DNA from 2 places in the Rhodobacter sp. P2_H5 genome. Region 2 is predicted to be linked to the other one. Evidence: riboswitches for the same ligand, from Rfam matches in the RefSeq annotation. Region 2 holds a riboswitch; the other holds the start of a gene.

The links. Region 2 has a riboswitch for thiamine pyrophosphate ahead of thiB (thiamine ABC transporter substrate binding subunit). Riboswitches for the same ligand answer to the same signal wherever they lie in the genome.
Region 1: linked by a shared signal. The riboswitch ahead of thiC (phosphomethylpyrimidine synthase ThiC) and the one ahead of thiB (thiamine ABC transporter substrate binding subunit) in region 2 are both predicted to bind thiamine pyrophosphate.

The regions. Positions count from the first base shown of each region.
Region 1 is NZ_JBFUFS010000006.1:143,345-147,970, forward strand. It holds gene AC1DVR_RS10295 (FAD-dependent oxidoreductase) at 1-36, opposite strand, end outside; gene thiC (phosphomethylpyrimidine synthase ThiC) at 33-1,844, opposite strand; TPP riboswitch at 1,967-2,089, opposite strand; gene AC1DVR_RS10305 (sugar-binding transcriptional regulator) at 2,157-3,149, opposite strand; gene AC1DVR_RS10310 (iron-containing alcohol dehydrogenase) at 3,323-4,626, shown strand, end outside.
Region 2 is NZ_JBFUFS010000016.1:36,960-41,585, reverse strand. It holds gene AC1DVR_RS18290 (SRPBCC family protein) at 1-371, shown strand, start outside; gene aroC (chorismate synthase) at 324-1,424, opposite strand; gene AC1DVR_RS18280 (hypothetical protein) at 1,508-2,101, opposite strand; TPP riboswitch at 2,306-2,404, shown strand; gene thiB (thiamine ABC transporter substrate binding subunit) at 2,442-3,428, shown strand; gene AC1DVR_RS18270 (thiamine/thiamine pyrophosphate ABC transporter permease ThiP) at 3,404-4,626, shown strand, end outside.

The DNA.
Region 1 (4,626 bases), on a different contig from region 2:
AAGCCCCGCCACGCCTTGCCCGAGAACCGAGATCATTCGGCCGGTTCCTTCACATCGGCGGCGGGCAGGTACAACGCGCCGCCTTCGCGGAACTTTTCCGCCATCCGCGCCATGCCGTCCTGCTTTTCCGCCTCGGCCCGAATGTCGTGGCTGATCTTCATCGAACAGAACTTCGGCCCGCACATCGAGCAGAAATGCGCCACCTTGTGCGCCTCTTTCGGCATGGTCTCGTCATGCATGGCGCGGGCGGTGTCAGGGTCGAGGCCGAGGTTGAACTGATCCTCCCAGCGGAATTCAAACCGCGCCCGGGACAGGGCATCGTCACGGGCCTGCGCGCCGGGATGTCCCTTGGCCAGATCAGCGGCATGGGCGGCCAGCTTGTAGGTGATCACCCCGGTTTTCACATCATTGCGGTCGGGCAGGCCGAGGTGTTCCTTCGGCGTGACGTAGCACAGCATCGCGGTACCGAACCAGCCGATCATCGCCGCCCCGATGGCGCTGGTGATGTGGTCATAGCCGGGCGCAATGTCGGTCGTCAGCGGCCCGAGCGTGTAGAAGGGCGCCTCGTGGCAATGCTTCAGCTGCTTGTCCATATTGGCCTTGATCTTGTGCATCGGCACATGACCCGGCCCTTCGATCATCACCTGACAATCCTTGGCCCAGGCGATCTTGGTCAGTTCGCCCAGCGTCTCAAGCTCCGCAAACTGCGCCTGATCGTTGGCATCGGCGATCGAACCGGGGCGGAGGCCGTCACCCAGCGAGAAGCTGACGTCATAGGCGCGCATGATGTCGCAGATCTCGTCAAAGCGTTCATAGAGAAAGCTTTCGCGGTGGTGATGCAGGCACCACTTCGCCATGATCGAGCCGCCGCGGCTGACAATCCCGGTCACCCGCCGCGCCGTCATCGGGATCATGTGCAGCCGCACCCCGGCGTGGATGGTGAAGTAATCCACCCCCTGTTCGGCCTGTTCGATCAGCGTGTCGCGGTAGATTTCCCAGGTCAGATCCTCGGCCACGCCGCCGACCTTTTCCAGGGCTTGGTACAGCGGCACCGTGCCGATCGGCACCGGGGCGTTGCGGATGATCCAGTCGCGGATGTTGTGGATGTTGCGCCCGGTCGACAGGTCCATGACGGTATCCGCACCCCAGCGGATCGCCCAGACCATCTTCTCCACCTCCTCCTCCATCGAGGAAGTGACGGCGGAGTTGCCGATATTGGCGTTGATCTTCACCAGAAAGTTGCGGCCGATGATCATCGGCTCCAGCTCGCGGTGGTTGATGTTGGCTGGGATGATGGCGCGGCCTTCGGCGATTTCTCGGCGGACGAATTCGGGGGTGATGAGGTCGGGCAGATCGGCGCCAAAGGCTTCGCCATCGCGGGAATAGGCGGCGCTGCGGCCCTCGTTCTCGCGGATCGCGACGAACTCCATCTCCGGCGTGATGATGCCGGCGCGGGCATAGGCCAGTTGGGTGACGGCACGGCCTTGGGTGGCGCGCAGCGGATCGCGCTGGTGCGGGAAGGCGGGGGTCAGCCTGGCGCCCTCGACAAAGCCATTGTCGGCGGGCAGGACGGCGCGGGCCGGGTAGGGTTCCACATCGCCACGCTGGTGCAGCCAGAGGCCGCGCACGTCCGGCAGGCCCTTGGCGATTTCCACCGAGACGGCGGCATCGGTGTAAGGGCCTGAACTGTCGTAGACATTCAGCGGCGCTTCCCCGGTCACCGTGATCTGGCGCAGGGGTATGCGGATGTCATGCAGCGTGCCAGCGACATGGACTTTGGACGAGCCGGGCAGGGCGCCGGTCGTGATCTGGTGGGCTTTGGTCTGGGAAATAGGCTTGTTCATCTGGTCTCCTCTCGCGAAAAGACCCAAGTGAAACGAAGGCAGAAAGGGGCCATCAGGCCCGGCACGCAGATGCGCAAAGGGCCCAAGTGGCCCGAAAGGACCACCCCGTATAAGATTGGGGAGGGTTTGCCCTTCGGTCTTCCTACGCCAGTGTCAACTGGGTCAGGTTCAAAGGGTCGCTGCACCGGGGTTGCCCCCTAAATCAGCCTCTCAGTCCCTTGGGTGGGACTCCCCCGACGTGAGGCAAGGATATCCAAAGGCGCACCGCCGTCAATGCGGATCTTTCGGAAGGTCGTCACAGACCCGTTTCCGTCAGGAAATCTTGGCCAGAAGGGCGCGGGCGGTTTCCTCATCCGTCACCAGAACCGTCGCCAGCCGGGCGCGAATCATGCCGGCGATGGCGTCGACCTTGCCCAAGCCGCCGCCGACGCAAATCCGCTGCGGCACCCGCATCATGGTTTCGGCCGACATGGTGATGTGGCGGCTGTCGAACTCGCTAGTCACCAGCTGCCCCGCCGCATCGAAGAAATGCCCCGAGGCGAAGCCGACAGCCCCCAGATCGCGGTAGACCGCCAGCTGGTCCGGCGTCATGAAGCCGCCGGTGACCAGCAAGGTCTCGCCGGTCAGTTGCGTCACGCCGAAGAGGATCGTGGTGCAATGGCCCAGAAGGTCGAAATGCTCGCGGATCGCGGGCTCGGCCATCAGGATATCCTTGACCGCGGGGCTGGAGACCACGCCCGGCGCATGCAGGTTGACGCAGCGCGCATTGAGCCTTTCGGCGATGTTCGAGGTGCAGAAGACCGGCGAGAAATCCATCGTCGCCGCCGAACTGCCGGTCAGCTGCGCCACCGTGACATGCGGGCGGTGCAGCGTGGACAAGGCCTGCGACAGGGCCAGCACCGTGCGGCCCCAGGCGACGCCGATGATCTCGTCCTCCTTGATCCGGCTTTCCAGAAGCCGCGCACCCAGATGGCCGATCTGCTGCGACAGGGGCTGGGTCGAGGTGCCGGTGGGCAACACGAAGCACTCCTCCAACCCGATCTTGTCGCGCAATTCCAGGGCTAGGTTGGCACGGGCGATGCGGGAAGGGTCGATGGTGATCGTCACCACGCCCTCATCCCGCGCCTTTTGCAACAGGTTGAAAACCGAGGCGCGCGAGATGCCGAGCTGTTCGGCGATCTGCTCCTGTTTCAGGCCTTCCTCGTAATAAAGCCAGGCCGCCCACAGAACCTGATCGGTGCCAAATTGCATCGGCGGCACGCGGCGGGCGCTGGGCGATTTCGGCTCGGACACGGCAGGGGGCATCGCGGGGATTGGTCCTTGGTCTGGGATCTTTCTGTCATTGCAGGAAATCGCGGACAAATCCAGCCGTTCGAATTTGGCAAAATTCAGATGCCTGTGAAAAACGTCATTGACAGATGACAACGTATAGTGACATTTGTCAGTCATCGAGAGTCGATAAGCTTTGGGAGGAGCGCATGGACCACGAGGCAAGGGCGCAAAACGCCACGTCCACACGCGACTGGACCGCTCTGATCGACGAGGTCACTGCAGGCCGCTGGATCGACCCGGACACCGGAAAGCCGGCGGATGTGCCCTTCAAGACCATCGTGATCCACGACACGCTGGCCCAGGATGCGGCGGGTCTTCTGGCCCGGACGATGCCCGCCGAAAGCTATGGCGTGGTCTGTGACGAGAACACGGTGGACGTGATGGGCGCCGCTGTCGCAGCCCAGATCGGCCCGAAAGCGCGGCTGATCGTGCTGAACCACCCCCATGCCGATGCGCAGACGGTGCGCGCCCTGCAGGCTGAAACCAGGGGGATCGAGGCGCTGGTGGCGGTCGGCTCTGGCACCTTGAACGACCTCTGCAAGTTCGCGACCTTTGGCGACGGTCGGCAGTATTCGGTCTTTGGCACGGCGCCGTCGATGAACGGCTATACTTCGTCCACCGCCTCGATCACGCTGGATTCGGGTCTGAAGTCCACCCAGAACGCCCATGCCGCCAAAGGCGTTTTCCTCGACGTGGCCGAGAGTGCCCGCGCCCCGCAATACCTGATCGCGGCGGGCTTTGGCGACAGTCTGTGCCGGCCCACGGCGCAGGTCGACTGGTACTTCTCGCACCAGATGCTGGGCACCTATTACGCGACCGCGCCCTATGTGCTGCAAGACGCGGATGAGGTCGCGATGCTGGCCCGCTCCGCCGGACTTGGCATCAAGGATCACGAGGCGGTGGGCTATCTGCACCGCATCCTGACCCTCGGTGGTCTTGGCATTGCCGTGACGAAGATGAGCCATCCGGGCTCGATGGGCGAACACCAGATCTCGCACTGGATCGACAGTTTTGCCGGCGACCGCCACCCGGGCACCGTGCATGGCCAGCAGGTCGGCGTCGCCTCGGTCACCATGGCGCGGTTGCAAGAGCAGATCCTGGCCATGGAAGAGGCGCCCCGTGTCGGCCCGACCCATTTTGACGAGGCGGAAATCCGCGCCCGCTATCCGGCGGCGGCGGTGGAGGCCTGTCTGAAAGCCAGCCGCGCCAAGGTGATGGATCAGGCAGCGGCCGACCGGTTCAACGCCGATCTGGCGCTGAAATGGCCCGAACTGCGCCAGACCCTGAGGGCGATGATGATCCCTTCGGCAGACCTCGCCCGCCATCTGCGCGCCGCAGGCGGTGGGGCCGCGCCTGAGGAGATCGGCCTTGACCGCGCCCTTTACGCCGATGCGCTGCGGTATAGCCGCGAGATGCGCGACCGGTATTCGTTCCTCGATCTGGCGGCAGA
Region 2 (4,626 bases):
GCGGCGCGCACAAGTCGGCGGAGGTTTTGGGCGACGGGCACTTTGCCATGCGCAGCCGCGGCCTCCTGCCCCTGCGCTGGACCGCCCGCATCACCGAAGCGCGCCTGCCCTATCGCTGGGTGGTGGTGGCAGAGGGCGACCTCCACGGCCGCGGCATCTGGAGCCTGCGTCAGGCGGGCTCCGTGGTCGAGGTGGAATATGACTGGCGGCCCGCCGGTCTCTCGCTTCTGTCGGGCACCAGCCACCGCTGGGCCATGGCGCAGGGCCGCCTCGCCCTGGCCGAGGAGATGGAGCGTCTCTCCCGGCTGCAGGATACCGCGCCCTTAGCCGATCACGCCGCGCAGCCCACCCGTCTGCGCGCGATCCAGTAATAGGTGATCGGCCAGAACCAGCGCCATCATCGCCTCGCCCACCGGCACGGCGCGGATGCCGACACAAGGGTCATGCCGCCCCTTGGTGATCAGCTCCACCTCGTCGCCACGCTGGTTGATCGTCCGCCGCGGCGTCAGGATGCTGGAAGTCGGCTTGACCGCAAAGCGGCAAACCACCGGCTGACCCGAGCTGATGCCACCCAGAATCCCGCCCGCATGGTTCGACAGGAAGATCGGCCCATCGTTCCCCATCCGGATCTCGTCGGCATTGTCGACCCCGGTCAGACCCGCCACAGCCATGCCATCGCCAATCTCCACCGCCTTCACCGCATTGATCGACATCATCGCCGAGGCCAGATCGCTGTCGAGCTTGCCATACAAAGGCGCCCCCAGCCCCGCCGGAACCCCCTCCGCCACGACCTCGATCACCGCCCCAACCGAGTTATGCGCCAGCCGCAGCCCATCGAGATAGTCCGCCCAGTCCTCCACCGCCCCCGGGTCCGGGCACCAGAACGGGTTCTGCCCGATCTGCCCGGCATCAAAGCGGCTGCGGTCAATCCCCTTGACCCCCATCTGCACCATGTAACCACTGATCTTCAGCCCCGGCACCAGCGCCTTCAAGACCGCCCGCGCCACACCGCCTGCCGCCACCCGGCTCGCCGTCTCCCGCGCCGAGGATCGCCCGCCGCCGCGATAATCCCGCAAGCCATATTTCTGGTGATAGGTGATGTCGGCATGACCGGGCCGGAAGCTTTGCGCGATATCGCCGTAATCCTTCGAGCGCTGGTCGGTGTTCTCGATCATCAGCTGGATCGGCGTCCCCGTCGTGCGCCCCTCGAACACGCCCGACAGGATGCGCACCGCGTCATCCTCCTTGCGCTGGGTGGTGAATTTCGAGGTGCCGGGTTTCCGCGCATCCAGCCAGGGCTGCAGATCGGCCTCGCTCAGCGCGATACCGGGCGGGCAGCCATCCACCGTGGCCCCGATCGCCGGCCCATGGCTCTCCCCCCAGGTGGTGAAACGGAACACATGACCAAAGGTGTTAAGGCTCATCGGCGATCTCCTGTCTGCCGCACCCCCTTAAGACAATCCGGACGGCAGCAACAGAATTTTCGCAGAAAATTCGTGGCCCGCGCTCAGTCGGCCGTCATCGACAGGATCGCCGCCTTCTTCACCGTATCGGTCGGATAGGTGATCCTTGTCTGGATGCCAAAGCGCAGGTCGGGGAAATAGGTGAAATGCTGCACTGTCGGATAGGGCCCGCCGATATGCCCGACATCCAGCCCCATCGCCTGATAGCGGCAGGACCCGATCTTGACCGTCGCCACATTCCCTGCCGTCACATGCACCTTCTCGCGCCAGGCATCCGCCTTGGTGTCGCCGATCTTGGTCGTCGTGGCCCGCACGGCCGAGGTCCAGTCCATCGCCGCCGCAGGCTCCGGCACCCTGCGGATATAGGTATATTCCGATACCGTCGCACTGCCGTTCCTCGTGCTTTCGGTCTGATAGATCCCATAGGTCGCCTCGACATAGCGGGCGTAATTGCCGCCCGCATTGGTCTGCTCCAGCCTTATCACCTCATGCGCCTGGCGGTGCACGCTCCAGACCGAGCCATCGGTCAGCTTGACCGTGACGCCCTTGGCAAAGCTGAGGAAGTTCACACATTCCGCCTGCGCCGCGCCGGCAGCAGGTCCGATCATCAGGCACAAGGCCGCCACACGCAGGAACATGGTCATTCTCCCGAGGGGCCGTCCGCAGCCCCGATTCGCCAAACAAGGTTAACATCCCCTCATCGCCCCGCGCGTAGAGACGCAAGGAAGACAGAAGAAAGACGCGGGCAAGACCACGTCCTTGCCCGGAGTCTGTCAGCTTAACCCAGCGTTCTCAAGCCCTTGGCGTTTGTCCTTGCGCTTGCCCGCCGATGCCCTATTTTCACGCATACCTCGGGGTGGCCTCTGGCCTGAGATGCAGTTTGCGGACCCGTTGAACCTGACCCGGATCATACCGGCGGAGGGAAGGTAACGGCGATGCTCGCCCGCTCCATTCCCGCCCGTCGCAAATGGAGAGACCATGAAAAGCTTCCATCTTGCACTGGCGTTCCTGTCCCTTGGCCACATGGCCATGGCCGACACGCCCGTTCTGAACGTGCTGACCTATGACAGTTTCGCCGCCGAATGGGGCCCCGGCCCCGCCATCGCCAAGGGCTTCGAGGCGACCTGCGGCTGCACCGTCCATTACACCACCGCCGGCGACGGCGCCGCCGTCCTGTCGCGCCTGAAGATGGAAGGTGCCAAGTCCGAGGCCGACATCGTCCTCGGTCTCGACACCACCCTGACCGAATCCGCCCGCGCCACCGGCCTCTTCGCGCCGCTCGCCGCCCAGGCGCCCAACGATCTGCCGGTCCCCTATACCGACGCCAATTTCGAGCCCTTCGACTGGGGCTGGTTCGCCTTCGTCTATAACAAGACAAAAGTCGCCAACCCGCCGAAATCCCTCAAGGAACTCGCCGCGTCGAACCTGAAAATCGTGATCGAGGACCCGCGTTCCTCCACCCCCGGCCTCGGGTTGGTGATGTGGGTCAAGGCCGCTTACGGCGATCAGGCGGCGCAGGTCTGGAAGGATTTGGCGGACAATATCGTGACCGTCACCCCCGGCTGGGACGAGGCTTACGGCCTGTTCCTGAAGGGCGAGGCGGATATGGTCCTCTCCTACACCACCTCCCCCGCCTATCACCTGATCGCGGAAAAGGACGACAGCAAGGCCGCCGCCAGCTTTGACGAGGGCCATTACATGCAGGTCGAAGTGGCCGGAAAACTCGCCGCCTCCAAGCAGCAAGACCTCGCCGACAAGTTTCTCGCCTATCTCGCTGCGGATGAGGCACAATCCGTGATCCCCACCACCAACTGGATGTACCCGGCCAAGACCCCGGCGGCGGGCCTGCCCGCAGGTTATGAAACCCTGATCAAGCCCGCGAAATCCCTGCTCTTTTCCCCGGCCGAGGCTGAAGGCCTGCGCCAGGCGGCGGTGGAGGAATGGCAGACCGTCCTGTCCAAATAAGCGCTCTGGCGCTGGCGGCTTTGGTGGCGGTGCTGGTGCTGGGAACGGCACTGGCCCTGTTGCCACAATCCTCCGGCGCCGCATTGCGGAGCGCCGATTGGTCGGCGGTCCGCTTCACCCTGCTGCAAGCCCTTCTGTCGACAGGGTTTTCCTGCGCCCTTGCCGTACCAGTCGCCCGCGCCCTGATGCGGCGCAGCTTTCCGGGGCGCGGGGTGCTGATCCTTCTGATGGGCGCGCCCTTCCTGCTGCCGGTCATCGTGGCGGTCCTGGGGCTCTTGACCATCTATGGCCGCAGCGGCCTGCTCAACTGGGCGCTACAACTGGTGGGTCTGCCGCAGATCTCCATCTACGGGTTGAAGGGCGTCGTCCTCGCCCATGTGTTCTTCAACCTGCCGCTCGCCACCCGCATCCTGTTGAACGGCTGGCACGCCATCCCGGCGGAGCGGTTTCGCCTCGCCGAAACCCTCGGCCTGCCCTCCCCCTTCCGCCACATCGAATGGCCGATGCTGCGCGCCACCCTGCCGGGTGCGGCGCTGGCGATCTTTCTGGTCTGCCTGACCTCCTTCGTCGTGGCGCTGACGCTGGGCGGCGGCCCCCGCGCCACCACGCTGGAGCTTGCGATCTACCAGGCCCTCCGCTTCGACTTTGACCCCGGAAAAGCCGCCCTTCTGGCCGGCGTCCAGTTCGCCCTTTGCGCGGCGGCGGTCCTGCTGTCGGCCCGCTTCGCCCTGCCCTCGGGCCTTGGCGCGGGCCTGGACCGCCGGCTTGTCCTGCGGGCGCCCAGGGGCAGCAAGGGCTTGGACATGCTGATGATTTCCCTGGCTGCCCTGTTCCTGCTCCTCCCCCTCGTCGCCGTTCTGGCTGAGGGTCTGCCGACCCTGACCCGCCTGCCCGATGCGGTCTGGCTGGCAGCGCTTCGCTCGGTCTGGATGGCGGTGATTTCCGCCGCGCTTTCGGTCACAGCCGCTCTGACGCTGGCCAATGCCGTCGCCCGCAAGACGCTTTTCGCCCGCGCGATGGAGCTTTCGGCCATGCTGCCACTCGCCGCCTCGGGTCTGGTGCTGGGCACCGGCCTCTTCCTGATCCTGCGGCCCTTTTTGCGCCCCGAGGCGGTCGCCCTCCCCGTCACCATCCTCGTCAACGCCCTGATGGCGCTGCCTTTTCTGTTCCGCATTCTACTACCCGAGACGCAGAGCCT